2 regions of the Streptomyces sp. NBC_00376 genome follow, and region 2 is predicted to be linked to the other one. Evidence: riboswitches for the same ligand, from Rfam matches in the RefSeq annotation. Region 2 holds a riboswitch; the other holds the start of a gene.
The links. A riboswitch is a leader RNA that binds a small molecule or an ion and turns the genes downstream of it on or off. The one in region 2 is predicted to bind glycine.
Positions count from the first base shown of each region.

Region 1: another riboswitch for glycine. It lies ahead of gcvP (aminomethyl-transferring glycine dehydrogenase); the one in region 2 lies ahead of gcvT (glycine cleavage system aminomethyltransferase GcvT).

Region 1 covers NZ_CP107960.1:7,445,844-7,461,604, forward strand. Annotated here, with positions in the region: rRNA gene OG842_RS33495 (23S ribosomal RNA) at 1-1,774, shown strand, start outside; rRNA gene rrf (5S ribosomal RNA) at 1,851-1,967, shown strand; gene OG842_RS33505 (CDP-alcohol phosphatidyltransferase family protein) at 2,116-2,724, shown strand; gene OG842_RS33510 (mannose-1-phosphate guanyltransferase) at 2,838-5,333, shown strand; gene OG842_RS33515 (DUF881 domain-containing protein) at 5,432-6,355, shown strand; gene OG842_RS33520 (small basic family protein) at 6,352-6,684, shown strand; gene OG842_RS33525 (DUF881 domain-containing protein) at 6,690-7,478, shown strand; gene OG842_RS33530 (FHA domain-containing protein) at 7,669-8,457, shown strand; gene ftsR (transcriptional regulator FtsR) at 8,475-9,215, shown strand; gene OG842_RS33540 (bifunctional nuclease family protein) at 9,269-9,742, shown strand; gene OG842_RS33545 (MerR family transcriptional regulator) at 9,911-10,528, shown strand; gene OG842_RS33550 (DNA polymerase IV) at 10,585-12,069, shown strand; gene OG842_RS33555 (PRC-barrel domain-containing protein) at 11,994-12,362, opposite strand; glycine riboswitch at 12,476-12,572, shown strand; gene gcvP (aminomethyl-transferring glycine dehydrogenase) at 12,767-15,652, shown strand; gene OG842_RS33565 (DUF5999 family protein) at 15,740-15,761, opposite strand, start outside.
Region 2 covers NZ_CP107960.1:2,679,237-2,694,997, reverse strand. Annotated here, with positions in the region: gene OG842_RS11875 (cytochrome P450) at 1-1,152, shown strand, start outside; gene OG842_RS11870 (SulP family inorganic anion transporter) at 1,207-2,709, opposite strand; gene OG842_RS11865 (L-serine ammonia-lyase) at 2,932-4,314, opposite strand; gene glyA (serine hydroxymethyltransferase) at 4,468-5,727, opposite strand; gene gcvH (glycine cleavage system protein GcvH) at 5,748-6,125, opposite strand; gene gcvT (glycine cleavage system aminomethyltransferase GcvT) at 6,218-7,333, opposite strand; glycine riboswitch at 7,475-7,572, opposite strand; gene OG842_RS11845 (AAA family ATPase) at 7,732-8,424, shown strand; gene OG842_RS11840 (enhanced serine sensitivity protein SseB) at 8,519-9,289, shown strand; gene OG842_RS11835 (enhanced serine sensitivity protein SseB C-terminal domain-containing protein) at 9,470-10,249, shown strand; gene OG842_RS11830 (ABC transporter permease) at 10,688-11,692, shown strand; gene OG842_RS11825 (ABC transporter substrate-binding protein) at 11,788-13,563, shown strand; gene OG842_RS11820 (ABC transporter permease) at 13,708-14,709, shown strand; gene OG842_RS11815 (ABC transporter ATP-binding protein) at 14,706-15,761, shown strand, end outside.

The DNA of each region.
Region 1 (15,761 bases), 4.8 Mb from region 2:
GGACGGTTCACGAGTGAGAATGCAGGCATGAGTAGCGATACACACGTGAGAAACGTGTGCGCCGATTGACTAAGGGTTCCTGGGTCAAGCTGATCTGCCCAGGGTAAGTCGGGACCTAAGGCGAGGCCGACAGGCGTAGTCGATGGACAACCGGTTGATATTCCGGTACCCGCTTTGAAACGCCCAATACTGAGCCCATTAATGCTAAGTCCGTGAAGCCGGCCCGATCTCTTCGGAGTTGAGGGTAGTGGTGGAGCCGATGAACCAAGGTGGTAGTAGGTAAGCGATGGGGTGACGCAGGAAGGTAGTCCAGCCCGGGCGGTGGTTGTCCCGGGGTAAGGGTGTAGGACGCACGGTAGGTAAATCCGTCGTGCATATAAGTCTGAGACCTGATGCCGAGCCGATTGTGGTGAAGTGGATGATCCTATGCTGTCGAGAAAAGCCTCTAGCGAGTTTCATGGCGGCCCGTACCCTAAACCGACTCAGGTGGTCAGGTAGAGAATACCGAGGCGTTCGGGTGAACTATGGTTAAGGAACTCGGCAAAATGCCCCCGTAACTTCGGGAGAAGGGGGGCCATCACTGGTGAGGAGACTTGCTCTCCGAGCTGGGGGTGGCCGCAGAGACCAGCGAGAAGCGACTGTTTACTAAAAACACAGGTCCGTGCGAAGCCGTAAGGCGATGTATACGGACTGACGCCTGCCCGGTGCTGGAACGTTAAGGGGACCGGTTAGCTGACTTTCGGGTCGGCGAAGCTGAGAACTTAAGCGCCAGTAAACGGCGGTGGTAACTATAACCATCCTAAGGTAGCGAAATTCCTTGTCGGGTAAGTTCCGACCTGCACGAATGGCGTAACGACTTCTCGACTGTCTCAACCATAGGCCCGGTGAAATTGCACTACGAGTAAAGATGCTCGTTTCGCGCAGCAGGACGGAAAGACCCCGGGACCTTTACTACAGTTTGATATTGGTGTTCGGTTCGGCTTGTGTAGGATAGGTGGGAGACTTTGAAGCAGCCACGCCAGTGGTTGTGGAGTCGCCGTTGAAATACCACTCTGGTCGTGCTGGATGTCTAACCTGGGTCCGTGATCCGGATCAGGGACAGTGTCTGATGGGTAGTTTAACTGGGGCGGTTGCCTCCTAAAGAGTAACGGAGGCGCCCAAAGGTTCCCTCAGCCTGGTTGGCAATCAGGTGTTGAGTGTAAGTGCACAAGGGAGCTTGACTGTGAGACCGACGGGTCGAGCAGGGACGAAAGTCGGGACTAGTGATCCGGCAGTGGCTTGTGGAAGCGCTGTCGCTCAACGGATAAAAGGTACCCCGGGGATAACAGGCTGATCTTCCCCAAGAGTCCATATCGACGGGATGGTTTGGCACCTCGATGTCGGCTCGTCGCATCCTGGGGCTGGAGTCGGTCCCAAGGGTTGGGCTGTTCGCCCATTAAAGCGGTACGCGAGCTGGGTTTAGAACGTCGTGAGACAGTTCGGTCCCTATCCGCTGTGCGCGTAGGAATATTGAGAAGGGCTGTCCCTAGTACGAGAGGACCGGGACGGACGAACCTCTGGTGTGCCAGTTGTTCTGCCAAGGGCATGGCTGGTTGGCTACGTTCGGAAAGGATAACCGCTGAAAGCATCTAAGCGGGAAGCCTGCTTCGAGATGAGTATTCCCACCAACTTGATTGGTTAAGGCTCCCAGTAGACGACTGGGTTGATAGGCCAGATGTGGAAGCCCGGTAACGGGTGGAGCTGACTGGTACTAATAGGCCGAGGGCTTGTCCTCAGTTGCTCGCGTCCACTGTGTTAGTTCTGAAATAACGAACGGCCGTGTTGTTCCGGTGTTGTTTATTTCATAGTGTTTCGGTGGTCATTGCGTTAGGGAAACGCCCGGTTACATTCCGAACCCGGAAGCTAAGCCTTTCAGCGCCGATGGTACTGCAGGGGGGACCCTGTGGGAGAGTAGGACGCCGCCGAACTCCTTTTACGGGAAAGCCCCGTGTCCTTGTGGACACGGGGCTTTTCTGCGTTCACGAGGTCCTTGCCTCACCCCTGTGCATCCGCGAGCGGTGGCTGAGGGTAAGGTCAGGGGGCATCATTGGCACTTTCTTCACAGGAGGCCCCCGGGTGGAGGTCCAGGAGACTCGGGTTCAGACGGACCGGGTACTCACCATCCCCAACATCCTCAGCATGGCTCGCCTTGTCGGGGTTCCGCTCTTCCTGTGGCTGATTCTTCGCCCCGTGTTCGGCGGGCCGCAGAGCGACGGCTGGGCCCTGCTGGTGTTGATGCTCAGCGGTATCAGCGATTACCTCGATGGTAAGCTCGCCCGCCGGTGGAACCAGATCAGCAACCTCGGCCGGCTCCTGGATCCTGCTGCGGATCGCCTCTACATCCTTTCGACCCTCGTCGGCCTCACCTGGCGGGAGATCCTCCCGCTGTGGCTGACCGCAGCACTTGTCGCGCGTGAGCTGATGCTCCTCGTGATGGTAGGAATCCTGCGGCGCCACGGCTATCCGCCGCCCCAGGTGAACTTCCTGGGCAAGGCTGCCACGTTCAACCTGATGTACGCGTTCCCCTTGTTGCTGCTCAGCGACGGAAGTGGTTGGCTTGCATCGCTGGCCGCTATTTTCGGATGGGCGTTCGCAGGTTGGGGTACAACGCTCTATTGGTGGGCAGGGATCCTCTACGTGGTTCAGGTCCGCCGGCTCGTCAAGGCGGATGTAGCAGCCGATTGAGCTCGTTGATGCGGTGCCGTGCAGTGTGGCCGGCCCGCCGCTGATGACCCGGATGGTGCCCCGACGGGCGAAGTCGGCTAAACCGTCGTCTCTTCAAGGAGGACGTTTCCGACATGAAGGCCGTCGTGATGGCTGGCGGCGAAGGCACACGCCTTCGCCCCATGACCTCGAGCATGCCCAAGCCGCTTCTGCCCGTCGCCAATCGGCCGATCATGGAGCACGTGCTTCGGCTGTTGAAGCGGCACGGGCTGAATGAGACCGTCGTAACGGTCCAGTTTCTCGCCTCGCTGGTCAAGAACTACTTCGGGGACGGAGAAGAGCTCGGGATGGAGCTCAGCTATGCCAACGAGGAGAAACCTCTCGGTACCGCGGGGAGCGTGAAGAATGCCGAGGAAGCGCTGAAGGACGACACCTTCCTCGTCATTTCCGGTGACGCTCTCACCGATTTCGATCTCAGCGATCTGATCGCCTTCCACAAGGAAAAGGGCGGTCTCGTCACGGTGTGCCTGACCCGTGTGCCGAACCCTCTGGAATTCGGCATCACGATTGTCGACGAGGGCGGCCAGGTCGAACGCTTCCTGGAGAAGCCCACCTGGGGCCAGGTCTTCTCGGACACCGTCAACACCGGCATCTACGTCATGGAGCCCGAGGTATTCGACTATGTCGAGGCCGACGTCTCGGTGGACTGGTCCGGCGATGTCTTCCCGCAGCTCATGAAGGAAGGCAAGCCCATCTACGGCTATGTCGCAGAGGGCTACTGGGAGGACGTCGGCACTCACGAGAGCTACGTGAAGGCACAGGCCGACGTTCTTGAACGCAAGGTCGATGTCGACATCGACGGCTTCGAGATCTCGCCCGGAGTATGGGTGGCGGAAGGCGCGGAGGTACATCCCGACGCTGTTCTGCGCGGACCTCTCTACATCGGGGACTACGCGAAGGTGGAAGCCGGAGCGGAGATTCGCGAGCACACGGTCATCGGATCGAACGTGGTCGTCAAGAGCGGCGCATTCCTGCACAAGGCCGTGGTGCACGACAACGTCTACATCGGGCAGCAGAGCAATTTGCGCGGTTGCGTGATCGGCAAGAACACAGACGTCATGCGGGCGGCCCGCATCGAGGACGGCGCGGTCATCGGGGACGAATGCCTGATCGGTGAGGAGTCGATCATCCAGGGCAATGTCCGCGTCTACCCGTTCAAGACCATCGAGGCCGGCGCCTTCGTCAACACCTCGGTCATCTGGGAATCGCGCGGACAGGCTCATCTCTTCGGCGCCCGAGGTGTGTCCGGGATCCTGAACGTCGAGATCACCCCGGAACTGGCCGTCCGGCTCGCCGGTGCCTACGCCACGACCCTGAAGAAGGGCTCGACGGTCACCACCGCACGTGACCACTCCCGCGGTGCCCGTGCCCTGAAGCGAGCGGTGATCTCGGCCCTTCAGGCCAGCGCCATCGACGTCCGGGACCTGGAGAACGTACCGCTGCCCGTCGCGCGCCAGCAGACCGCCCGGGGCAGCGCCGGCGGGATCATGATCCGTACGTCTCCCGGCGTGCCCGACTCGGTCGACATCATGTTCATCGACGAGCGCGGAGCGGACCTGTCGCAGGCGAGACAGCGGAAACTGGACCGGGTCTACGCACGACAGGAATACCGCCGTGCCTTCCCGGGCGAGATCGGCGATCTGCACTTCCCGTCCAGCGTCTTCGACTCGTACACCGGAGCGCTGCTGCGGAACGTGGACACCGCGGGGATTGCCGATGCGGGTCTCAAGGTGGTCGTCGACGCGTCCAACGGGAGTGCCGGGCTCGTGCTGCCCAGCCTGCTGGGACGCCTCGGTGTCGACGCGTTGACCATCAATCCCGGCCTCGACGAATCACGACCCACCGAGTCCGCCGAGACCCGGCGCTCCGGACTCGTACGGCTCGGCGAGATCGTCTCCTCGGCGCGGGCCGCGTTCGGCGTGCGGTTCGATCCGGTCGGCGAGCGGCTCTCCCTGGTCGACGAGCGGGGCAGGATCGTCGAGGACGACCGGGCGCTCCTCGTGCTGCTCGACCTCGTGGCAGCCGAGCGGCGCAGCGGGCGGGTGGCGTTGCCGGTCACCACGACACGCGTCGCCGAGCAGGTCGCGGCGTACCACGGCACTCAGGTCGAATGGACGACGACATCGCCCGACGATCTGACCCGCGTGGCACGTGAGGAAGGCACCATCTTCGGTGGAGACGGACGCGGGGGCTTCGTCGTTCCCGAATTCAGCAGCGTCTTCGACGGATCGGCTGCGTTCGTCCGGCTCCTCGGCCTGGTGGCCAGGACCCAGCTCACCCTGAGCCAGATCGATGCCCGCATCCCCCGTGCCCATGTCCTGCGCCGCGATCTCGCCACCCCCTGGGCAGTCAAGGGGCTGGTCATGCGGCGGGTCGTGGAGGCCGCCGGTGACCGCAGCGTCGATACGACGGACGGGGTGCGGGTGGTCGAGACCGACGGGCGGTGGGTGATGGTGCTGCCGGACCCGGCCGAAGCGGTCACCCATCTGTGGGCCGAAGGTCCGGACGACGCCTCCGCGCAGGCGCTGCTGGACGAATGGACGGCAGTAGTGGACAGCGCAGGTCAGTGACGGTTCTCCCGGTGTGTCCGGTGGCGCCCGGCGGCGTCAGCGGGCACACCGGTGGGGCCATTCGGCGCTAGCCGTGGCGACGTGCGACGATGTGCGGCATGTCGCAGCAGCCCCCCGATCGGAGTACCGCCTCGCCTCCCGCGCGTCCCGATGCGTCCATGTCGCTGCTGACCAATGTGATGGACCACAGCCTGGACGACGGATACGCCGAGGCCTCGGCGCGTCGCAAGGCCGACGGGACCGCGGGCCTGCCCCGTACGCTCAAGTCGAAACTCGGCCTCGCCGCTTGCCTGGTGCTGGCCGCCCTCGTCGTCACGCTCGGGGCCGCGGAGGCGCGTGTCTCGGCGCCGGTCCTCGCCAAGGAGCGCCAGGAGCTGATCGACCGCATCGACGACGAGACGGCGGCGGCCGACGACCTCGAGTCGCAGGTGGACGAGCTCCGGGACGACGTGGGCCGGCGCCAGCGCAAGGCGCTGGAGAAGCACGGCGGGGACCAGGGGGAACGAGTGGCACTCCTCGCCGGCGCGACCCCCGTGGAGGGGCCCGGCGTGAAGCTCGTCATCGACGACGCCAAGGACACCGACCAGGGCGGCGGCGGACCGCGGGAGACCAGTGGATTCGCCGACACCGGGCGGGTCCGCGACCGGGACCTCCAGCGGGTCGTCAACGGCCTGTGGCAGTCCGGTGCCGAGGCGATCGCGATCAACGGGCAGCGCCTGACAGCCCTGTCGGCGATCCGTGCGGCGGGCGACGCCATACTGGTCGACAACAGACCGCTCGTCCCGCCCTACACGGTGCTGGCGGTGGGGAACGGGAAGCAACTCGGCACCGCGTTCCAGGACAGTGCCGACGGCCAGTATCTTCAGGCGCTCAAGGACACCTTCGACGTCCGGACGAGCCTGTCCGTGCAGCAGAAGGTGAGCCTTCCGGTCGCGCCGAGCCTGATCGTACGTACAGCAGAGCCTTATAAAGCCGCAGACACCGGCAGTGGTGCGGCAGACACAGGGAAGGGCACATCGTGATCGCCGTACTGGGCCTCGTCGTGGGAGTCGTGGTCGGACTGTTGGTCCGGCCCGAGGTGCCGGCGATGGTCGAGCCCTATCTCCCGATCGCCGTCGTGGCTGCCCTCGACGCAGTCTTCGGCGGTCTGCGCGCCATGCTCGACGGGATCTTTGTCGACAAGGTGTTCGTCGTGTCGTTCCTTTCGAACGTCGTGGTCGCCGCGCTGATCGTGTTCCTGGGCGACAAGCTGGGCGTCGGTGCCCAGCTGTCCACCGGTGTGGTGGTCGTGCTCGGGATCCGGATCTTCTCCAACGCCGCGGCCATCCGCCGGCACGTCTTCCGGGCCTGAGGCCGATGAGCAACGAAGAACTTCCCGAGGAGACGGAGCACGCCGCAGAGCGTGCGGCGGGCTCCGCCAATGAGCTCACCGGTCGTCAGCGGCTGATCGCCGGACTCTGGCCGCCGCGGGTGACGCGGGCCCAACTCGTCGTCGCGCTACTGCTGTTCGTCCTCGGTCTCGGCCTGGCCATTCAGGTGCGGTCCAACAGCGACAACAGTGCGCTGCGGGGCGCCCGGCAGGAGGACCTGGTCAGGATCCTCGACGAGCTGGACGACCGGACCCAGCGTCTGGAGGACGAGAAGCAGCGGCTGGACGCTCAGCGCACGGAGCTGGAGAACAGCTCCGACCAGGCCGAGGAGGCGCGTAAGCAGACGGTGGAGAAGGAGCGGCAACTCGGCGTGCTCGCGGGCACCGTGGCGGCACACGGGCCCGGGATCACGCTGACCGTCAACGACCCCGGGAACGGGGTGAAGGCGGACATGCTGCTCGACGCCCTTCAGGAGCTGCGGGCGGCGGGCGCCGAGGCGATCGAGGTCAACGGGGTGCGCGTGGTGGCCAACACGTACTTCTCCGGTGACGGCGGCAACGTCAGGGTTGACGACCATAAGATCACCGCGCCGTACGTCTTCGAGGTGATCGGCAAGCCCCAGGATCTGGAGCCGGCACTGAACATTCCTGGCGGCGTGGTGCAGACGCTGGAGAAGGAGCAGGCCACCGTGCAGGTGGAGCAGGCCGACGACATCGTCGTGGACGCCTTGCGACCGGCGAAGCAGCCTGACTACGCTCGGTCGTCGTCCCCGTGAGGCGGCGGTGCGGAAGGGGCGAAGGAGACGGGCGCAAGGTTGCGGGGGGTCGCCGCATCGTATTGGTGGTGCGTGGTGGAAACTGTCGAGTGGATACGGACGTTGTGAGGATGTCCGGGTCGGCAGGTGTGTTCATTCAGGGTTCGTCCTGCCCCACGGGCGGGTCTATTTCGGTCAAGGGGAATCGCCCGTGAAGTTGTTTGGGAAGTTGTTCGGCAAGAGCGCTCGCGACGAGGCCGCTCGCCATCGCGCGCCGCGCCATGGCCAGGCGGAGGAGCAGGGCACGGAGCGCCCGCTCTTCCGTGATCAGGTGTCGGGTACTGGCAGTGACAATTCGGGAGTATCCGGCGCGTCGTCTGTTGACCCTGCCGGTCCCGGCCGCATAGGTTTCGGGGAATCGTCGACCTCGAGTTCGGGTGGAGAGTTCGCCCCCAGGCAGGAGGGTTCGTCCATGCCGGTCTGTACGAGGTGCGGGCATCGCAATGCCGAGGCCAGCCGTTTCTGCTCCAACTGCGGTGCTCCGCTGAGGGGCGGAGTTCCCGAGCGTGCCTCGGAGACGACGTCGACCATCTCCATCTCCGGTCTCGAGGCGTACGAGGCGGAGGCCACCGGGCAGACGGCTGTGCCGTCCCTCTCGCCCGAGGCTCAGGCCGCCGTGGACGCCCTTCCGCTCGGCTCGGCGCTCCTGGTGGTGCGTCGTGGTCCGAACTCCGGCAGCCGTTTCCTGCTGGACGGTGAGCTGACCACGGCCGGCCGCCACCCGCAGAGCGACATCTTCCTCGACGACGTGACGGTGTCGCGTCGGCACGTGGAGTTCCGCAGGAGCCCCGACGGAAGCTTCACGGTCGGGGACGTGGGCAGCCTCAACGGCACCTACGTCAACCGTGAGCGCATCGACTCCGTCGCCCTGTCCAATGGCGACGAAGTGCAGATCGGTAAGTACCGGCTGGTCTTCTACGCGAGCCAGCGCGGTATCTGACCCGTCAGGGAAGGTCCATGCTGAGAACACCGACGGGCGGTGCCGTGACCGGCACCGCCTCCGCCGACGACCGCCCGATGAGCATCGGCGCGGTGCTCCTGCGGCTGCGGGACGAGTTTCCCGAGGTCACGATCTCCAAGATTCGTTTCCTGGAGGCCGAAGGGCTCGTCGAGCCGCAGCGGACCCCTTCCGGCTATCGCAAGTTCCGCGGCGCCGATGTGGAGCGGCTGGCGCAGGTGCTGCGCATGCAGCGGGACCACTACCTCCCGCTGAAGGTCATCCGCGAACATCTGGATGCCCTCGCCCGTGGTGAACAGGCCGCCCTGCCTTCCGGGGGCGGCCCACGGGACCTGACCGTTGGCTGGGACGCGGAGCCCGGACGGGCCACCGCGGCCCGGATCGGCCGTGCGGAGCTGCTGGCGGCCGCCGAGGTCACCGAGAGCGACCTCGACGAGTGGGAGTCGTACGGACTGGTGGTTCCGACCGCCGAGGGCGGTTACGACGCCGAGATGGTGACCGTGGCCAGGCTTGTGGCGGATCTGGGCAGGTTCGGTCTGGAGCCGCGTCACCTGCGTGCCATGCGGGCCGCTGCGGATCGCGAGGTCGGGCTCATCGAGCAGGTGGTCGCACCCCTGCGGCGGCACCGGAATCCGCAGACCAGAGCCCATGCGGAGGCCACTGCGAAAGAACTCGCGGAGCTGTCCGTGAGGCTTCATTCGGCCCTGGTACAGAGCGCCCTGCACATCCGGCTCCACTGATCGCCAGGCTGCCCGACTACCCAAACCTGCCGGGCACGTCCTAGGGTTGCTGTGTGAACGAGCTCGACGTTGTGGGTGTCCGGGTGGAAATGCCCTCGAACCAACCGATCGTGCTCCTGCGTGAAGTGGGAGGCGACCGGTACCTCCCCATTTGGATCGGTCCTGGTGAGGCGACCGCGATCGCCTTCGCCCAGCAGGGCATGGCTCCGGCCAGGCCGCTGACCCATGATCTCTTCAAGGACGTGCTCGAGGCCGTCGGCCAGGAGCTCACCGAGGTCCGCATCACGGACCTACGGGAAGGGGTCTTCTACGCGGAGCTGGTCTTTGCCAGCGGGGTCGAGGTGAGCGCGCGGCCGTCCGACGCCATAGCGCTCGCGTTGCGCACCGGAACGCCGATCTATGGCAGTGACGGGGTGCTCGACGACGCAGGCATCGCCATCCCGGACGAGCAGGAGGACGAGGTGGAGAAATTCCGCGAGTTCCTCGATCAGATCTCCCCGGAGGATTTCGGCACCAACAGTCAGTGACCGTTCTTCGGGGTTGCCGTCAGCGCATCCGGCAAGCCTTTCCCGCTCGAGAGACACGGGAAACCACCCTCAGGGTGATTATCACTCGGCGTGCCGAGTGTGGCGATCGTTGACGCACCCCGAGTGACTGCCTACCTTCGAGATGGCAGGTCAAGGACGGAGGTCGGCGTGAGAAGCAGCGGCGACGGTACGGCAGCGGGTGGGCCGTATCCGCAGCAGGGGAGTACAGCCGACCACACCATCGTGCAACCGGTTCAACCGGCGGCGGTGGCGGGGGACGGAGTGGCTTCGGCCAACGACATCGGATATCGCGGGCCGACCGCCTGCGCGGCGGCCGGGATCACCTACCGGCAGCTCGACTACTGGGCGCGCACGGGGCTGGTGGAGCCGAGCGTGCGTCCGGCGTACGGCTCCGGCACACAGCGGCTCTACAGCTTCCGGGACGTCGTCCTGCTGAAGATTGTGAAGCGCTTCCTGGACACCGGCGTGGCACTCCAGAACATCCGCACCACGGTGCAGCATCTGCGGGCCCGCGGATTCCAGGACCTCGAGCGGATGACGCTGATGAGCGACGGGGCGACGGTCTACGAGTGCTCCTCGCCCGACGAGGTCGTCAGCCTGCTCCAGGGTGGCCAGGGGGTCTTCGGGATCGCGGTGGGTGTGGTGTGGCAGGACGTGGACGCCGCGCTCTCGCAGCTGCACGGCGAGCGGGTGGACACCGGCGAGACCCTCATCGGGAACAACCCCACCGACGAGCTCGCGCGGCGGCGCAACCGCGCCGGCTGACGCGGCCCGCGGTCCGGGCGCGGCGATTGTCAGTGCCGTAGGGCAGCATCGACGATGTGAGAGCCGCGCCCACCATCCTGCATCTGGACATGGATGCCTTCTACGCCTCCGCCGAGCAGGCGGCCAAGCCCAGCCTGCGCGGCAAGCCGGTCGTGGTGGGCGGGCTCGGGCCGCGCGGAGTCGTCGCCACCGCGTCGTACGAGGCCCGTCGCTTCGGGGTGCACTCGGCGATGCCCACGGCGCAGGCGCGGCGGCTGGCGCCCAACGCGGCCTATCTGGTGCCCCGCTTCCAGCTGTACCGGACCGTCAGCGACCAGGTGATGGAGCTGCTCGCCCGGCTCTCGCCGCTGGTGGAGCCGCTCAGCCTGGACGAGGCCTTCGTGGACCTGGAGGCCGGGGGGACGGCCGACGACGCGGCTTCGGCGCGGGAGATCGGTGAGCAGCTGCGTACGGCCATCAAGGCGGTCACTGGGCTCACCGGCTCGGTCGGGCTCGCCGGTTCCAAGATGCTTGCCAAGATCGCTTCGGAGGAGGCGAAGCCGGACGGCCTGCTGCTCATAGAGCCGGGCACGGAGCGGGCGCTGCTCGCACCCATGACGGTGCGGATCCTCCCCGGGGTCGGGCCGGCGACGGCGGATCATCTGCGCCGTGCGGGGATGACGACGGTCGACGACCTGGTCGAGGCGGGCGAGGACGAGCTCGTACGCCTGCTGGGGAAGGCGCACGGCGGCTCGCTGCACCGCATGGCGTTCGGGTACGACGACCGGCCGGTGGTCGCGGAGCGGGACGCCAAATCGGTGTCCGTCGAGGACACCTTCGACGCCGACCTGCATGACCGGGTGCGGATCAGGACGGAGGTCGAGCGGCTGGCCGACCGGTGCGTCCAGCGCTTGCGGGGCGCGGGGAGGTCCGGGCGCACCGTGGTGCTGAAGGTGCGCCGGTACGACTTCTCGACGCTCACGCGGTCCGAGACGCTCCGTGGGCCCACGGACGACCCCACGGTGGTCCGTGAGGCCGCCGCACGGCTCCTGGAGGCCGTTGACACCACCGGAGGCATCCGGCTCCTGGGAGTGGGCGTGACGGGGCTCGCCGACTACACCCAGGAGGATCTTTTCGCCCAGGCCGCCGGCGAGCGGAACGCGGCCGAGGAAGCCGCCGGTCAGTCGGCCGAGGACTCGGCGGAGGGGGCGGCACCGGCGGGGGACGACGGGGGCGGGCCGCCGGGCGATCCCCGGGCACCGGCCCCGGAGACCGCCGAGCAGCGCGCAGCTCGGCGCTGGCCCGCCGGACACGACGTGCACCACGGGACGTACGGCCATGGCTGGGTGCAGGGCAGTGGTGTCGGCCGGGTGACGGTGCGTTTCGAGGAGCCCGGGTCGGCGCCCGGCCGGGTGCGTACGTTCCGGATCGACGACCCGGAACTGCGGCCCGCCGATCCGCTGCCGTTGGTGAGGGACCCGGTGGACTACTCGTCCTGGCCGGCCAGCCTGCCGAAGTCCCTGTCCGGACCGATCTCCTCGGGCGGGGAGTCCAGACCGTAGTGCCGGTAGAGCTGGAGCTCCTGTTCCGGCGAGAGATGACGGCCTACACCGAAGTCCGGTGCGTCCTTGATGAGCGCACGGTCGAAGGGGATGCGGAGCGTGTCCTCCACGAATTCGCTGGGTTCCAGCGGGACGAACGCGTCCCGGCTGAAGAGTCCGGTACGTACGGCTGCCCACTCGGGCACACCGGTCGCGTCGTCGAGATACACCTCGTCCACGGTCCCGATCTTGGTGCCCTTGCGGTCGAACGCCTTGCGGCCGATCAGGCGGCGCGGATCGATGTCGCTCTGCACGGTCCCTCCCACTGGTCGCGGCTACTCCACAAGCACTACAAAAAGGCAGATCCGGGTGGTTGGCCACTCGAGAAATCAGCCACGAACCCCGCTGGTAGGCTGGTGATGGCTGCTGACCCCGTGCGGGAGAGTCCTCCGGAGTTGATCCGAAGGCGCCGAAGGAGCAAATCCTCCCCGGAATCTCTCAGGCCCCCGTACCGCACGGACGAGGTCACTCTGGAAAGCAGGGCGGGTTTCGTGCGGCCGAGTGCCGGTGCGATTCCCTTCCTCACCGACGGTGAAAGCCGGTACGCCGCAAGGCGCGCCGGTGAAGCTCTCAGGTTGAGATGACAGAGGGGGAGGCCGTTCGGGCACCCGCGCCGTGGTGCCCCTCGCAGGTCGTGACAGACCAGGAGGCCTCCACCATGACCCCCCGTCGCACTCCGCTCTCCCAGCTGGAGCAGGGCATTCCGTTCGAGCAGCGCCACATCGGTCCCGATGACGAGGCGCAGTCGAAGATGCTCGCCCAGGTCGGTTACGGCTCGCTGGACGAACTCACCGCTGCCGCGGTGCCCGATGTCATCAAGAGCGCCGAGGCGCTCGCACTGCCGTCCGCTCGCACCGAGGCCGAGGTCCTCGCCGAGCTGCGCGAGCTCGCGGACCGCAACCAGGTGCTGGCCCCGATGATCGGGCTCGGCTACTACGGCACCTTCACCCCGCCGGTGATCCTGCGCAACGTCATGGAGAACCCCGCCTGGTACACGGCCTACACGCCGTACCAGCCGGAGATCTCGCAGGGCCGCCTGGAGGCGCTGCTCAACTTCCAGACCATGGTCGCCGAGCTGACCGGGCTGCCCACCTCCGGTGCCTCGCTGCTCGACGAGGGCACCGCGGCCGCCGAGGCCATGGCGCTCTCCCGGCGCGTCGGCAAGGTGAAGGACGGTGTCTTCCTGGTCGACGCCGACGCCCTGCCGCAGACGGTCGCGGTCATAGAGACCCGCGCCGAGCCGACCGGTGTCGAGGTCGTCGTCGCCGACCTGTCCGAGGGCATCCCGGCGGAGCTCGCCGAGCGCGGTGTCTTCGGCGTGCTGGTGCAGTACCCGGGCGCCTCCGGAGCGGTCCGGGACATCAAGCCCGTCATCGATCAGGCCCACGAGCTGGGTGCGATCGTCACGGTCGCCGCCGACCTGCTCGCCCTGACCCTGCTCACCTCGCCCGGTGACCTGGGCGCGGACATCGCGATCGGTACCACGCAGCGCTTCGGTGTGCCGATGGGCTTCGGCGGACCGCACGCAGGATTCATGGCCGTGCGCGAGAAGTTCGCCCGCAGCCTTCCGGGCCGTCTCGTCGGTGTCTCCGTCGACGCGGACGGCAACAAGGCCTACCGGCTGGCCCTGCAGACCCGCGAGCAGCACATCCGCCGCGAGAAGGCCACCAGCAACATCTGTACCGCCCAGGTGCTGCTCGCCGTCATGGCCGGAATGTACGCGGTGTACCACGGCCCGGACGGGCTGCGGACGATCGCCCGGCGCACCCACCGCTACGCGACGATCCTGGCCGAGGGCCTGCGCGCCGCCGGGGTCGACGTCGTGACCGGCGCCTTCTTCGACACCCTCACCGTGCGCGTCCCGGGCGGGGCCGCGAAGACCGTCGCCGCCGCCCGTGAGCGCGGGGTCAACCTGCGGCTCGTCGACGCCGACCTGGTCTCCGTCGCCTGCGACGAGACCACCACGCGTACGCAGATCGCCGCAGTCTGGGCCGCCTTCGGCGCCGACGGGGACATCGAGGCGCTGGACGCCACCGTCGCCGACGCGCTTCCCGAGGCGCTGCTGCGCACCGACGAGATCCTCACCCACCCGGTCTTCCACCAGCACCGCTCCGAGACCGCGATGCTGCGCTACCTGCGCAAGCTCGCCGACCGCGACTACGCGCTGGACCGCGGCATGATCCCGCTCGGCTCCTGCACCATGAAGCTGAACGCGACCACCGAGATGGAGCCGGTCACCTGGCCCGAGTTCGGCGCGCTGCACCCCTTCGCACCGGCCGAGCAGGCGCAGGGCTTCCTCACCCTCATCCGCGAGCTGGAGGAGCGCCTCGCCGAGGTCACCGGCTACGACGCCGTCTCCATCCAGCCGAACGCGGGATCGCAGGGCGAGTTCGCGGGCCTGCTGGCCGTACGCGCGTACCACCGGGCCAACGGTGACGACCAGCGCACCGTCTGCCTCATCCCGTCCTCCGCGCACGGCACCAACGCGGCCAGCGCCGTCATGGCCGGCATGAAGGTCGTCGTGGTGAGGACCGCCGACGACGGCGAGGTGGACGTCGATGACCTGCGCGCCAAGATCGAGAAGCACCGCGACGAGCTCGCCGTACTCATGATCACGTACCCGTCGACGCACGGTGTGTTCGAGGAGCACGTCGCCGACATCTGCGCCGAGGTGCACGACGCCGGCGGTCAGGTGTACGTCGACGGCGCCAACCTCAACGCGCTGGTGGGCCTCGCGAAGCCGGGCCGCTTCGGCGGCGACGTCTCGCACCTGAACCTGCACAAGACCTTCTGCATCCCGCACGGCGGCGGCGGCCCCGGCGTCGGCCCGGTCGGGGTGCGCGCGCACCTCGCGCCGTACCTGCCGAACCACCCGCTGCAGCCCGCCGCGGGCCCCGAGACCGGGGTCGGACCGATCTCGGCCGCTCCGTGGGGTTCGGCCGGCATCCTGCCCATCTCCTGGGCGTACGTGCGGCTGATGGGCGGGGAGGGCCTGAAGCGGGCCACGCAGGTCGCCGTGCTCGCGGCCAACTACATCGCCAAGCGTCTGGAGCCGCACTACCCGATCCTGTACAACGGCCCGGCCGGTCTGGTCGCGCACGAGTGCATCGTGGACCTGCGGCCGATCTCCAAGGCCACCGGCGTCAGCGTCGACGACATCGCCAAGCGTCTGATCGACTACGGCTTCCACTCGCCGACCATGTCGTTCCCGGTCGCCGGGACGCTGATGATCGAGCCGACCGAGAGCGAGAACCTCGCGGAGCTCGACCGGTTCTGCGACACGATGATCGCCATTCGCGGCGAGGTCGAGAAGGTGGCCTCCGGCGAGTGGAGCGCGGACGACAACCCGCTGCACAATGCTCCGCACACCGCGGCGATGCTGGGCGGGGAGTGGAAGCACGGGTACAGCCGTGAGGTGGCGGTCTTCCCGGCCGGCGTCTCGGCCGCCGACAAGTACTGGCCGCCGGTGCGCCGGATCGACGGCGCCTTCGGTGACCGCAACCTCGTCTGCTCCTGCCCGCCGCTGGACGAGTACGACAACTGAGTCATGAGCGCGGGGGAGTGACGCGGGCATGCGTCGGGGCCGGTTCGGAGAATTCTCCGGGCCGGCCCCTGCTCGTACCGGCCGCGGTCAGGCGGCCTTCATCACCCGG
Region 2 (15,761 bases):
GACGGCCTCGACCCGGTGGACAAGCTGGCCAGGACCCGGGCGAAGCGGCCGGTGCACAAGGTCTCGTTGCCGTTCGGCATGGACGCCTGGGTGGTCAGCGGTTACGAGGAGTCGAAGGCCGTCCTCGGCTCGGCCGACGGATTCAGCACCGACTTCGCCCACCTCGCGACGAACGCCGGAGTGGCCGCCGAACAGAGCCCCGGCGGGCTCGGTTTCAACGATCCGCCGGTCCACACCCGCCTGCGCCGCATCCTGACCCCGGAGTTCACGATGCGCCGGCTGCGGCGGCTGGGTCCCAGGATCGACGCCATCGTCGAGGAGCGCCTCGACGCGATGGAGGCCGCCACGGGCCCGGTCGACATGGTGCAGGAGTTCGCGCTGCCGATCCCCTCCCTCACCATCTGCGAACTGCTCGGCGTGCCGTACGAGGACCGCGACGACTTCCAGCAGCTCGCCATGGACCGCTTCGACCTCTTCGCCGGAACGACCGCGCCCTTCGGTGCGATGTCGGAGTCGCTGGCGTACTTCAGGGACGTCGTCAAGGCACAGCGCGAGAAGCCGGGCGACGGCCTGCTCGGCATGATCGTGCGGGAGCACGGCGACAACGTCGACGACGAGGAACTCGCGGGTCTGGCCGACGGCGTGCTCACCGGCGGGTTCGAGACGACCGCCAGCACCATCGCCCTGGGCTCCCTGGTGCTGCTGCAGAACCCGGACGTCCTGGAACGAATACGTCATGACGACGCCATGACCGCCCCCTTCGTCGAGGAAGTGCTGCGTTATCTCTCGGCGGTGCAGATCGCCTTTCCCCGGTTCGCCCGCCGGGACATAGAGATAGGCGGAGTGGTCATTCCGCAGGGCGACATGGTGCTCTGCTCGCTCAGTGCCGCCAACCGCGACGCCGGGTACGTCAGCGACGACGGGCGCTTCGACCCGCACCGTACTCCCGCGGGCGGCGGTCACCTCGCCTTCGGCCACGGCATCCACCGCTGCATCGGCGCCGAACTGGCCCGCATGGAACTGCGCACGGCCTACCCGGCCCTGGCCCGGCGGTTTCCCCGGATGCGGCTCGCCGTCCCGCCCCAGGACCTCGCCTTCCGCAAGCTCTCCATCGTGTACGGCATCGAATCGCTGCCGGTGCACCTGCGCTGAGGCGCTCGTACGGGGTTGTGCCGCGGGGCCGGTCCGGCGCCGTGGCACCCGGGGTCAGTGGCTGCCGGTGAGTTCGCCGCTGAGGGCCCTGTGCATCTCGGCACTCGGCTCGTTCAGGCCGATGATCTCGACGGTCTTGCCGCGCTGCTCGTACTTCGCTGTGATGGCGTCCAGAGCGGCGACCGAGGAGGCGTCCCAGATGTGGGCGGCGGACAGGTCGATGACGACCCGGCCGGGGTCGGCGACGTAATCGAACCGGGTGACCAGGTCGTTGGCGGAGGCGAAGAAGAGTTCGCCGGTCACGGAGTAGACGATCCGGTCGCCCCCGGGGTCGACGGCCGTCGTGACGTCGGCCAGGCGGGCGACCCGCCTGGCGAAGATCACCATGGCGACGACCGTGCCGGCCACGACGCCGACGGCCAGGTTGTGGGTGACGACCACGCAGGCCACGGTCACGACCATGACGAGCGTCTCCCCGGCCGGCATCCGCCTCAGCGTCTTCGGCGCGACGGAGTGCCAGTCGAAGGCCGCCACGGACACCATCACCATGACGGCGACGAGCGCGGCCATGGGAATGCGGGAGACAACGGGCCCGAGGGCGATGCACAGGACCATCAGGAAGGTGCCCGCGAGGAAGGTCGACAGCCGGGTGCGGGCGCCGGACACCTTCACGTTGATCATCGTCTGGCCGATCACGGCGCAGCCGCCCATGCCGCCGAAGAAGCCGGTGACGATGTTGGCGATGCCCTGGCCGATGGACTCGCGGGTCTTGCTGGAGCGGGTGTCGGTGATGTCGTCGACCAGCTTGGCGGTCATCAGGGACTCCATCAGCCCCACCAGCGCCATGGCGAGCGCGTAGGGCGCCACGGTCGTCAGCGTGTCCACCGTGAACGGCACATCGGGCAGGCCGGGCACCGGCAGCGCGGAGGGCAACTCACCCCGGTCGCCCACGGTCGGGACGGCGATCCCGGCGGCGACCGTGATGACCGTGAGGACGACGACGGTGACCAGCGGTGCCGGGACCGCCCTGGTCACCCTGGGGAAGAACACCAGCAGCAGGAGGCCGCCGGCGATCAGCGGGTAGACCGCCCGGGGCACGTCGTGCAGCTCGGGGATCTGGGCCATGAAGACCAGGATGGCGAGGGAGTTGACGAAGCCGACCATCACACTGCGCGGAACGAACCGCAGCAGCTTCGCGACGCCCAGCGCACCCAGGGCCGTCTGGAAGACACCACCCAGGATGACCGCGGCGACCAGGTAACCGAACCCGTGCTGACGGTTGAGGGGCGCGAGCACCAGGGCGACCGCGCCGGTGGCGGCGGAGATCATCGCGGGGCGTCCGCCGACGACGGAGATGACCACCGCCATGGTGAACGAGGTGAACAGCCCGATCGCCGGATCCACCCCGACGATCACCGAGAAGGAGATCGCCTCGGGGATCAGCGCCAGCCCGACCACGAGGCCGGCCAGCAGCTCGGTGCGGAACACCTTCGGGGACAGCCAGGAAGGGCGGAAGCCACGCAGCCGCGCGGCCGGGGACGGTACGGAGGAGGACAAGAGCGGGAAACCTGTCGTGCGGGGCGTGCGACGAGGCACAGGAGGCCGGGGCGTCACCTGCGACGCCCGCGAGCGAGCAGCGGGCCACTCTACCCGCACGCCCGAAGCCGTCCGCGGGGTGAAGCCGCCCGGCTCCACCCCGGACGGCTCAGGTCCACTCCGGACGGCCCGGCTCCACGTCGGACCGCTCGGCTCCGCCCCGGACGAGCAGGGGGCGTCCGCTCAGCACTCGATGATGTTCACCGCGAGCCCGCCCCGCGCCGTCTCCTTGTACTTCACGCTCATGTCCGCGCCCGTCTCCTTCATGGTCTTGATGACCTTGTCGAGGGAGACCTTGTGGCTGCCGTCGCCGCGCAGCGCCATCTTCGCCGCCGTGACCGCCTTGACCGCCGCCATGCCGTTGCGCTCGATGCACGGGATCTGGACGAGACCGCCGACCGGGTCGCAGGTCAGGCCCAGGTTGTGTTCCATGCCGATCTCGGCTGCGTTCTCGACCTGTTCGGGGGTGCCGCCCAGGACCTCGGCGAGGGCGCCCGCGGCCATGGAGCAGGCGGAGCCGACCTCGCCCTGGCAGCCGACCTCGGCGCCGGAGATGGAGGCGTTCTCCTTGAAGAGCATGCCGATGGCACCGGCCGCGAGGAGGAAGCGGACGACGCTGTCCTCCTTCTCGGCCTCGGTGGCGCCGCCGGCCGCGAAGTTCATGTAGTAGTGCAGGACGGCCGGGATGATGCCCGCGGCGCCGTTGGTGGGAGCGGTGACGACCCGGCCGCCCGCCGCGTTCTCCTCGTTGACCGCCATCGCGTAGAGGGTGATCCACTCCATCGCGTGGGCCTGCGGGTCGCCCTCGGCCCGCAACTGGCGGGCGGTGTTCGCGGCGCGGCGGCGGACCTTGAGGCCGCCGGGCAGGATGCCCTCGCGGGACATGCCGCGCGAGACACAGGCCTGCATGACGCGCCAGATGTCCAGCAGGCCCGAGCGGATCTCGTCCTCGGTGCGCCAGGCCCGCTCGTTCTCCAGCATCAGCGAGGAGATGGACAGCCCGGTGTCGTGGGCGAGGCGCAGCAGCTCGTCGCCGGTGCGGAAGGGGTGCTTGAGGACGGTGTCGTCGAGCACGATCCGGTCCTCGCCGACCGCGTCCTCGTCCACGACGAAGCCGCCGCCGACCGAGTAGTACGTCTTCTCCAGCAGCAGCTCGCCCTCGCGGTCGAAGGCGAAGACCGTCATGCCGTTCGCGTGGTACGGGAGGGCCTTGCGGCGGTGCAGGATCAGCTGCTCGTCGAAGTCGAAGTCGATCTCGTGCATGCCGAGGAGGTTGATCCGGCCGGTGGCACGGATCTGCTCGACCCGGTCGTCGGCGGACTCCACGTCGACGGTGCGCGGCGACTCGCCCTCCAGGCCGAGCAGGACGGCCTTGGGAGTGCCGTGGCCGTGACCCGTCGCGCCGAGCGATCCGTACAGCTCGGCGCGTATCGAGGCGGTGTGGGCGATCAGGCCCTCGTTCTTCAGCCGGCGCGCGAACATCCGGGCGGCGCGCATCGGGCCGACCGTATGGGAGCTGGACGGGCCGATGCCGATCGAGAACAGGTCGAAGACCGAGATGGCCACGGTGACTCCTCAGGGGTTGGTAGACATCGTCGTCTGCCGGGTGGTGCGGTGCGGGCCGGGCGGCCCAGGGGGCGGGGCATGGGACGGGGCACCGCGCTCACAGTTCAGTGTGCGCGGTGCCCCGCCCCAACGTGTTACGAGAACCTGTCCGGACTACTTCAGGCCGGGGTACAGCGGGAACTTCTCGGCCAGCGCGATGACGCGGGCCTTCAGGGCGTCCGCGTCGTAGGACGGCTTGAGGGCGGCGGCGATGATCTCCGCGACCTCGGTGAAGTCCTCGGCCTGGAAGCCACGGGTCGCCAGGGCCGGCGTACCGATCCGCAGACCCGAGGTGACCATCGGCGGCCGCGGGTCGTTCGGGATGGCGTTCCGGTTGACCGTGATGCCCAGCTCGTGGAGCCGGTCCTCGGCCTGCTGACCGTCCAGCTCGGAGTTGCGCAGGTCGACGAGGACCAGGTGGACGTCCGTACCGCCGGACAGCACGGAGACACCCACCTCGGTGACGTCCGGCTGGACCAGGCGCTCGGCGAGGATGCGGGCGCCGTCCAGGGTGCGCTGCTGGCGCTCCTTGAACTCCTCGGTCGCCGCGACCTTGAACGAGACCGCCTTGGCAGCGATCACGTGCTCGAGCGGGCCGCCCTGCTGGCCGGGGAAGACCGCGGAGTTGATCTTCTTGGCGAGCTCCTGCGTCGACAGGATGACGCCACCGCGCGGACCGCCGAGGGTCTTGTGCGTGGTGGTCGTGACGACGTGGGCGTGCGGCACCGGGTTGGGGTGCAGCCCCGCGGCCACCAGGCCGGCGAAGTGCGCCATGTCGACCATCAGGTACGCGCCGACCTCGTCCGCGATGCGGCGGAAGGCGGCGAAGTCCAGCTGGCGCGGGTACGCGGACCAGCCGGCGACGATCAGCTTCGGCTTGGACTCCTTGGCCAGGCGCTCGACCTCGGCCATGTCCACGACGCCGGTCTCGTCGACGTGGTACGGGACCACGTTGTAGAGCTTGCCGGAGAAGTTGATCTTCATGCCGTGGGTCAGGTGACCGCCGTGGGCCAGGCTCAGGCCCATGATCGTGTCGCCCGGCTTGAGCAGCGCGAACATCGCGGCGGCGTTGGCCTGCGCACCGGAGTGTGGCTGGACGTTCGCGGCCTCGGCGCCGAACAGCGCCTTGATGCGGTCGATGGCGATCTGCTCGACGACGTCGACGTGCTCGCAGCCGCCGTAGTAGCGGCGGCCGGGGTAGCCCTCGGCGTACTTGTTGGTGAGGACGGAGCCCTGGGCCTCCATGACCGCGACCGGAGCAAAGTTCTCCGAGGCGATCATTTCGAGGGTGGACTGCTGACGGTGGAGCTCGGCGTCGACAGCGGCGGCGACGTCCGGGTCCAGCTCGTGGAGGGAGGAGTTGAGAAGCGACATCAGGTGGTCCCTTTGGGTCTTTAGTTGCCGGAGAACTCGGTGTACTCGTCGGCGGAGAGCAGGTCCTCCGGCTCCTCCGCGACGCGCACCTTGAACAGCCAGCCGCCTTCGAAGGGAGCGGAATTCACCAGCGACGGGTCGTCCACGACGTCCTGGTTCGCCTCGGTGACCTCGCCGGTCACCGGGGAGTACAGATCGCTGACCGACTTGGTCGACTCCAGCTCACCGCAGGTCTCGCCCGCGGTCACCGTGTCACCGACCGCGGGGAGCTGGGCGTAGACGACATCGCCGAGCGCGTTGGCCGCGTACTCGGTGATACCGATCGTGGCCACACCGTCCTCGACGGCCGACAGCCACTCGTGCTCCTTGCTGTAACGCAGCTGCTGGGGGTTGCTCATGACCTGAATTCTCCTGTACGCGGGGGAGTGCTGATGAACGGTGGTCTTACGGTGTGAGACGCGACTGCGTCACTTCTGCGGGAGCGACGACGTCACTTCTGGCGCTTGTAGAACGGCAGCGCCACGACCTCGTACGGCTCGTGGCTGCCCCGGATGTCCACTGCGACGCCCTCGGCGCCGGGCGTGGCGTGCGCGGCGTCGACGTACGCCATGGCGATCGGCCTGCCCAGGGTGGGCGAGGGGGCGCCCGAGGTGACCTCGCCGATGACCTGGCCGCCGGCGACCACGGAAAAACCGGCGCGCGGCACCCGGCGGCCCTCGGCGACGAGCCCGACGAGCTTGCGCGGCGGGGCGGTCTCGGCGCGCTCGGCGGCGGCTTCGAGGGCCTTGCGGCCGACGAAGTCGCCCTCCTTCTCGAACTTCACGACCCGGCCGAGACCGGCGTCGAACGGGGTGAGCTCCGTGGTCAGCTCGTGCCCGTACAGCGGCATGCCCGCCTCCAGGCGCAGCGTGTCGCGGCAGGAGAGCCCGCACGGGATCAGGCCGCGGGAGGCGCCCGCCTCGGTCAGCGCCTTCCACAGCTGCTCGGCGTGGGCGGGGGCGACGAACAGCTCGAAGCCGTCCTCGCCGGTGTAGCCGGTGCGGGCGATCAGCGCGGGGACACCGGCGACCGTGCCGGGCAGACCGGCGTAGTACTTCAGGCCGTCCAGGTCGGCGTCGGTGACGGAGGCCAGGATGGCGGGGGACTCCGGGCCCTGGACGGCGAGCAGCGCGTACGCGTCGCGGTCGTCGCGCACCTCGGCGTCGAAGCCCTCGGCGCGGGCCGTCAGCGCGTCCAGCACGATCTGGGCGTTGCCCGCGTTGGCGACGACCATGTACTCGGTCTCGCCCAGCCGGTAGACGATCAGGTCGTCCAGGATGCCGCCGTCCTCGGCGCAGATCATCGTGTAGCGGGCCCGGCCCACGGCGACGGTGCCGATGTTGCCGACCAGCGCGAAGTTCAGGAAGGCCGCGGCCTCGGGGCCGGTGACGGTGATCTCACCCATGTGCGACAGGTCGAAGAGACCGGCCTTCGTACGCACCGCGTTGTGCTCGTCGCGCTCGCTGGCGTACCGCAGCGGCATGTCCCAGCCCGCGAAGTCGGTCATGGTCGCGCCCAGCGAACGGTGCAGGGCATCGAGGGCGGTGAGGCGGGGGGCGGTGCTCATGGATATGACTCCCAGGGCATGACGACGAGGACGATCCCTCCCCATCTGTCATCGGAACCTGAGAGGTTCGCCGAGAGCCCCTGGAGGGGTTCGGCTTGCACCTTGGGTGGAGCCGCGAAGCGGCCCGCTTTTCAGATCTGCCTCATCCACGCGGTACGGGGCCTGAGAGATTCAAGGGAGGAACTTGCTCCTTCGGCGCCCGGCACGGGAAGTGACCGGAGCTCTCCCGCGCGGATTCAAGCGGCCTTTATGCAGTTGGCCGGGTCATCATCGCACGCATCGGGCCGGAGTGGGGCCCCGGTCCCCTGTGGGAAATCAGCGGCGTGGGCGGTTGTGTCGCATTACCTTTTCTTTACACTTCAGGGGCATACGTGGGGTGAGCCGACAGGGGGAGCGCGATGACGTTGCAGCGGTACGCGACGACCGCGGGGGTCGCGCACGGCGCGATGCCCGCACAGGCGGGGGCCCCGGCGAGGGCCGCGTCGGGCGCGCACGCGCCCGTGGTGCGGGATCTGCGGGAGCGGTCCGGGCGCAGTCCGCGCGGCCTGCGTTTCGCGGCGGGTGACGTGGTGGTGGTCTCCGGGCTGCCCGGCAGCGGCAAGTCGACGCTCATCCGGCGGGCGGTGACATCGGCGCACGCCATCGACTCCCAGGACACCCGTGACCGCTGGGCCCGGGTCATGCCGCGCTTACTCCCCTACGCCCTCTACCGTCCGCTCGTCCGCGCCGCCCACTACTGGGGGCTGTGGCGGGTGCTGCGTTCCGGGGAGTCCGCCGTCGTCCACGACTGCGGGACCCAGTCGTGGGTGCGCGGCTGGCTGGCCCGTGACGCCCGGCGCCGGGGCCGGGGCCTGCACCTCGTCCTGCTCGACGTGACGCCGCAGACCGCCAGGGAGGGCCAGCGCGAGCGCGGACGCGGCGTATCGGGATACGCCTTCGCCCGGCACCGCAGGGCGGTGGCCAGGCTGCTGCGGGCGACCGAGGCGGGCCTGCTGCCGCCCGGGTGCGCCTCGGCGGTGCTGCTGGACCGGGAGGCGGCGGGAAGGCTCGGCCGGATCGCGTTCGCGGACGGGCGGCCCGACAGCCTCTGAGGCCGGTGGCCGGTGGCCGGCGCCTCGGGGCCGGGGCGGCGACGGGGCCGGGCGTTAACCTTCTGCCGGAAAGCTTGGGCGAGAAGGGGAAGCAGTGGACGTTCCGGCACAGGTCCAGTCCCATCCGCAGGGCGGATGGCCGGCCAATGAGCTCGAAGAAGTGCTGATGGCCTCGGTGGGCAGCCCGGAGGCGGGCGGGCGGCTCGTCGAGGTGCTCGGCCGCAGCCAGGTCTGGGTGCCGCTGCCCAACGGCGGGGGACCCGACTCGGCGGCCCTGGACCTGCCGACGGTGGAGATCGAGGGCGCCGCGTACGTCCCCGTCTTCAGCTCCGAGCAGCAGTTCCTCGCCTGCGTCGGTACCCACATGTCCTTCACCGTCGCGCCCGCCCGCGACTTCGCCCGCGGACTGCCGCCGCAGCTCGGCATAGCCGTGAACCCGGGCGGCGCGGTCGGGATGCCGCTGCCGCCGCCCGCGGTGGCCGAGCTCTGCCGGGCCGGGCGCACCCCGCTGGACGGTCCGGCCAGCGGCGGCCGGGTCCGGCTGTACGAGCCGGACTGGAAGGAGGAGCCGGTCGACTTCCTCGCCGCGGCGGCCGGTGAGTTCGAGGAGAGCGGCGTCGTGCTCTCCGCCCGCCGGGCGCTGGCCAGCATCGAGGGCGGCGACCCGGTCCTCTTCATCGGCGTCGAGTTCTCCACCTGGGAGGGCGCCGGGCGCAATGCCCCGATGGACGCCCTCGGCCGCGCTCTGGGCCGGGTCGAGGTTCCCTGGCCGGTCAATCTCGTACTGCTCGATGTGGCACAGGACCCGGTCGGCGACTGGATGCGGGAGCGGATCCGCCCGTTCTATCAGCGAGCGGCCGTATAGGAGCGTCCCGGACAAGAGCGTCCCGGGCCGGTCCGGGGAACACCGTTTCGACCCATGACGTCAAGTCGGTGTCAGGACCGGCGCATAAGCTGGTTTCATGGCTGGTGTCTCGGCATCATGCCGCACCCGTGTGCCCGGGGCGGCGGGCCGACACAGTGGATCGAAGAGGGGCGGGACCAGGTGAGTGCGTCAGGCACCGCGGCGGCCGGGCAGGTCGAGCACATGCTGCGCCAAGTGACGCCCGGGCGCTACGACGCGTACGAGGCGCTGCTGCAGGCCCTCGCGAACGGCCGGATCTGGATGCTCCTCTGGCAGGGCCAGGCGGGTTCGCCCGACGCCCAGTACGGAAACATGGAGGTCGACGGCCTCGGCTACGCCCCCTGTGTGACCTCCGCCCAGGAGCTCTCGGTGAGCGGCTGGAACCGCGCCCACGAGCTGGTCGGCGGCCGGGACATCGCCCGCACACTCTTCCCCGACCGCTGGGGCATCTGGCTCAACCCGCACGCCCCGGGCGGCGGCGTGGGCATCCCCTGGCTGGACCTGCGCCGGATCGCCACCGGCCTCGACCGGATGCCCGCGGGCCCGCTCCGGCTCACCGAGCCGGCCATCGAGATCCCGCAGTTCTACGCCCTGCTCACGCAGAACGCCCACCACACCCCGGCGATCCGTTCGCTGCGCCGTGCCTGGGTGCAGCCCGCGCTCGGCGTCCCGTACCTCACCATCGGCCTCGATCTCTACGACACGAGCCCGCCCTCGGTGGACGCGGCGCGCGCGATGATGCAGCAGTCGGTCTCCGCCGTCCCGGAGGGGCTGCCCGTCTCCACCGTCGCGATGTCCGACGAGTACGACCCGGTGGCGATGTGGCTGCGCGCCAACGCCCGCCCGTTCTACGACCGTGAGGCGCACGCCCCGGCGGCCCCCGTCGCGGGCTACGGCTACCCGCCGCAGGGCGCGTACTGACCCGTCCGGGGCCACTCTGTCCCCGTCGTCCGGAATGCCCGCGTACGGTCCGGATTTCCGTAACGCGAAGGTAAGGCGCCAACTCCCCGAATGTGCACGTGCGTTCACCCGCCCGATGCCTCATCCGGCCGCCCATGTCCGAGATTTCCGTGCTCGGCATGTCTGGTGGTGAATGCGACGCTAATCCGCTCGCATGCCCTCTTCCTTATCAACTGACCTGTGTTCGGCGGGCGTTCACATCCGTCCGGATAACGGAACACCCCAGAGCGCATCACGGTTAGGCATCCATTCGTCTGTCGGTATGGCTACCAGTCGTAACGGCAATGAAGACTCCCGCAGCAAGGGCGTCTTGCCGCCTCTGCGTACGACTGACTGATCGCGCCGCCACAGCGGCCAGTTCGGCCCGGCCACCGCCGGTTGAGAGGGGTCCTTGCCACGATGACGGCACCACTGCACGAGCCGACCACGGAAGCGGATCCGGTCGCGACCGGCGGTCCCGCAGTCGACTCCGGGGTGAAGAAGGTCGAGGGACGGTCTCTCAAGCAGATCGCCTGGAACCGCCTGAAGCAGGACAAGGTCGCTCTGACGGGTGGCATCGTTGTCCTCGTCCTGGTCGTGGTGGCGGTCTTCGCGCCGCTGATCGTGAGCCTGCTCGGGCACCCGCCGAACGAGTTCCACCAGGACAAGCTCGACCCGCTGACCAATCTCCCCACGGGCAGCCTCGGCGGCATGAGTGGCGACTACCTGTTCGGCGTCGAGCCGAACAAGGGACGCGACGTCTTCAGCCGGATCGTCTACGGCGCCCGGATCTCGCTGCTCGTGGCCTTCCTGGCGGCCCTGGTCGCCGTCGCCCTCGGCACCCTCTTCGGGATCATCGCCGGATACTTCGGCGGCTGGGTGGACGCGGTGATCAGCCGCGTCATGGACGTGCTGCTCTCCTTCCCGCAGCTCCTCTTCATCATCTCCCTGGTCTCGGTCCTCCCCGACGATCTTCTCGGCCTCACCGGCAGCGGCGTCCGCATCGCCGTACTGGTCGCCGTCATCGGCTTCTTCGGCTGGCCGTACGTCGGACGCATCGTCCGCGGGCAGACTCTCTCGCTGCGCGAGCGCGAGTACGTGGAGGCGGCGCGCAGCCTCGGCGGCGGGCGGACACACATCCTCTTCCGCGAGCTGCTGCCCAACCTGGTGGCGCCGATCACCGTCTACGCGACGCTGATGATCCCCACCAACATCCTCACCGAGGCGGCCCTCAGCTTCCTCGGCGCCGGTGTCCGGCCGCCGACGGCCTCCTGGGGCGGAATGCTGCGGGACGCCCTGGAGACGTACGAGCACGACCCGATGTTCATGGTCTTCCCCGGCGTGACGATCTTCATCACCGTGCTGGCCTTCAACCTCTTCGGGGACGGGCTGCGCGACGCCCTGGACCCCAAGGGGACCCGATAGCCCACGACTTGCCCCTGCCGCATCGTCAGGTGGCTCTTCCCATGGTTCTCCGGCAAGCAACGGCCTGGGACCGCGATCTCGGAGGTTACGAGAAAATGTCCACAGTTACCTCGAAACGACGGCTCACCGCTGGTGCGGCCCTCGTGGTCGCGGCGCTGATGACCACCACGGCGTGCGGCGGCGGCGACAGCGACAGCGAAGGCGGCGGCAGCTCGAAGGGCGCCGGCTTCAACGCGGCGTTCAACAAGGTCGCCAACCCGTCCACCAAAAAGGGTGGAACGCTGAAGATGGTCGGCAAGCAGGACCTCGACTCCGCCGACCCCCAGCGTGCCTACTACGGCATGGCCTGGGACTTCATGCGCTTCTACACCCGCCAGCTGGTCTCGTACGACACCAAGCCGGGCGCGGCCTCCACCAAGCTGGTCGGCGACCTGGCCACCGGCCCCGGTGAGATCACCGACGGCGGCAAGACCTACACGTACAAGCTGCGTTCCGGCCTGACCTGGGAGGACGGCTCCAAGCTGACCTCCAAGGACGTCAAGTACGGCATCGAGCGCATCTGGGCGACGGACACCATCACCGGTGGCCCGCAGTACCTGATGCAGACGCTGGACCCCAAGGGCGAGTACAAGGGCCCCTACAAGGACAAGTCCGCGGACAAGCTCGGCCTCAAGTCGATCGAGACGCCCGACGACAACACCATCATCTTCAAGCTGCCCAAGCCCAACGGTGACTTCGAGCAGTTCCTCGCCATGCCGTCCGGCTCGCCCGTGAAGGCGGACAAGGACACCGGCGCGAAGTACACCCAGCGCCCGTTCTCCTCCGGCCCGTACAAGTTCGAGGAGTACAAGCCGGGCAAGAGCATCGTGCTCGTCCGCAACGACAAGTGGCAGAAGGCGTCCGACCCGCTGCGCGCCGCGCTCCCGGACAAGGTCACCGTGACGATCTCCGCCAACCTGGAGGAGAACGACAAGAAGCTGATGGAGGGCGACTACGACGTCGACCTCAACGGCACCGGCATGACCCAGTCCGGCCGCGTCACCGCCGTCCAGAAGCACAAGGACAGCGTCGACAACATGCAGACGTCCTTCGTCCGCTACGTCGCGCTCGTCCACACCGCGAAGCCGCTGGACGACGTCCACTGCCGCAAGGCCGTCTTCTACGCCACCGACTTCGCCGGTCTCCAGCAGACCCGCGGTGGCGAGATCGCCGGTGGTGCGATCGCCAACAGCACCCTGCCGGTCTCCATCAAGGGCCACAGCGACTACGACCCGTACGGCGTCCTCGCCCGCAAGGGCAAGCCGGACCTCGCCAAGGCCAAGGACGAGCTGAAGCAGTGCGGTCACCCGACCGGCTTCGCCACCAAGCTCACCGCCCGCAACAACAACCCGGGCGAGGTCGACGCCGCCGAGGCGCTCCAGGAGCAGCTCGGCAAGGTCGGCATCAAGATCGAGGTCGACCCGCTCGACGGCGCCGAGGCGTCCAGCATCACCGGCTCGCCGTCCGTCGTGAAGAAGCGCGGCTACGGCATGACGATGAGCGGCTGGGGCCCGGACTTCCCGTCCGGCCAGGGCTTCGGCCAGCCGCTGTGGGACAGCCGGTTCCTCGCGGACACCGGTAACTACAACGAGTCGCAGCTGAAGGACCCGGAGATCGACAAGATCTTCGACCGGGCGATCGCGGAGACCGACCCGGTCAAGGCCGGCGAGATCTACAAGGAGCTCGACAAGCGGATCCTCGACCAGGCCGACTGGATGCCCTTCATCTACGAGAAGAACATCACCTGGCGCGGCAATCGTCTGACGAACGCCTACATGTCCGACGCCTACAACGGCCGTTACGACTACGTCTCGCTCGGCGTCGTCAAGTAGTCGCTGTAGTCAACAGCATTCACAGTCAACCCTGTTGACTGTTCCACCGCCGCCGAAACCCGCCAGTCCGAAGGGCAGGTGAGGGCCGGGGCGGTGGCCGGGAGCCCCCACAAGGGGTTCCCGGCCACCGCCGGGCCGCACACAGTGCTTGCTTATCTCATCCGGCGCCTGTTCGCCGTAGTCATCATGGTGCTCGTCGTACTGCTCGCGACGTTCACCATCTTCTTCATGCTGCCCAAGTGGGCGGGTCAGGACGTCGCAGTCCTCTTCGCCGGCAAGGCAACGGGTGTCGAGCAGCTCCAGGGCATCCGGATCAAACTGGGTCTCGACGACCCCCTTCTCGTCCAGTTCTGGGACTTCGTCAAGGGCATCCCGATGGGGCGCGACTACGCGAACGGTGCCGATGTCACCCACTGCGCGGCGCCCTGCTTCGGCTACTCCTTCCGCACGGAGGTCCCCGTCTGGACCACCCTCAAGGACGCGCTGCCCGTGACCGGCGCGCTCGCCGCCGGTGCCTGCGTGCTGTGGCTCCTCGGCGGTGTCGCCACCGGTGTGGTGTCCGCGCTCCGGCGCGGCAGCATCTGGGACCGCGCCGCGATGACCACCGCGCTCGCCGGTGTCTCGCTGCCGATCTTCTTCACCGGCATGGTCGCCATGGGCCTGTTCGTGCACAACTTCGGCTGGGTGAAGATCGCCGACAACCTCTCCACGGACGACGGCATCGGCACCTGGTTCCAGACGCTGATCCTGCCGTGGATCGTGCTCGCCTTCCTGAACGCCGCGATGTACGCCCGCCTCACCAGAGCCACCATGCTCGAAGTGCTCGGCGAGGACTACATCCGCACCGCCCGCGCCAAGGGCCTGGGCGAGGGCACCGTCATCACCCGGCACGCCCTGCGGTCCGCGATGACGCCGATCCTCACCGTCTTCGGCCTCGACATCGGCGTGCTCCTCGGTGGCGCCGTCCTCACCGAGTCCACGTTCAACCTGCCCGGTCTCGGGCTCGCGGCGGTCCAGGCGATCAGCAACAAGGACCTGCCGGTGATTCTCGGCGTCACCCTGTTCGCGGCTCTCGCGATCGCCGTCGCCAACCTCGTCGTCGACATCATGTACGCCGTCATCGACCCGCGAGTGAGGCTGGGATGACCGAACTGCACAAGAGCGGTGCCGCGCTGGGCGAACCTTCCCCGGCCGGCTCGCCCGCTCCCACCGCCTTCCTCGAAGTGCGCGACCTCAAGGTGCACTTCCCGACCGACGACGGCCTGGTCAAGTCCGTCGACGGGCTCAACTTCCAGCTGGAGAAGGGCAAGACCCTCGGCATCGTCGGCGAGTCCGGCTCCGGCAAGTCGGTCACCTCGCTCGGCATCATGGGCCTGCACACCACCGGTCAGTACGGCAAACGCAAGGCCCAGGTCTCCGGCGAGATCTGGCTGGACGGCAAGGAACTGCTGTCCGCCGACCCCGTCGAGGTCCGCAAGCTGCGCGGCCGCGACATGGCCATGATCTTCCAGGACCCGCTGTCCGCGCTGCACCCGTACTACACGATCGGCAAGCAGATCGTGGAGGCCTACCGGGTCCACCACAGCGTCGACAAGAAGACCGCGCGCAAGCGGGCCGTCGAGATGCTCGACCGGGTCGGCATCCCGCAGCCCGACAAGCGCGTCGACAGCTACCCGCACGAGTTCTCCGGCGGCATGCGCCAGCGCGCGATGATCGCCATGTCGCTGGTCAACAACCCCGAGCTGCTGATCGCCGACGAGCCGACGACCGCGCTGGACGTCACCGTCCAGGCGCAGATCCTCGACCTGATCCGGGACCTGCAGAAGGAGTTCGGCTCCGCGGTCATCATCATCACCCACGACCTGGGCGTGGTGGCCGAGCTCGCCGACGACATCCTCGTGATGTACGGCGGGCGCTGCGTGGAGCGCGGACCGGCCGAGAAGGTGTTCTACGAGCCCCGGCACCCCTACACCTGGGGCCTGCTGGGTTCGATGCCGCGCCTCGACCGTGACCAGACGGACCGGCTCATCCCGGTCAAGGGTTCCCCGCCCTCGCTCATCAACATCCCGTCGGGCTGTGCCTTCAACCCGCGCTGCCCGTACGCGGACGTGCCGAAGGACGACGTCACCCGTACCGTACGGCCCGAGCTCCAGGAGGTCGGCAGCCGGCACTGGGCGGCCTGCCACATGTCGCCGGAG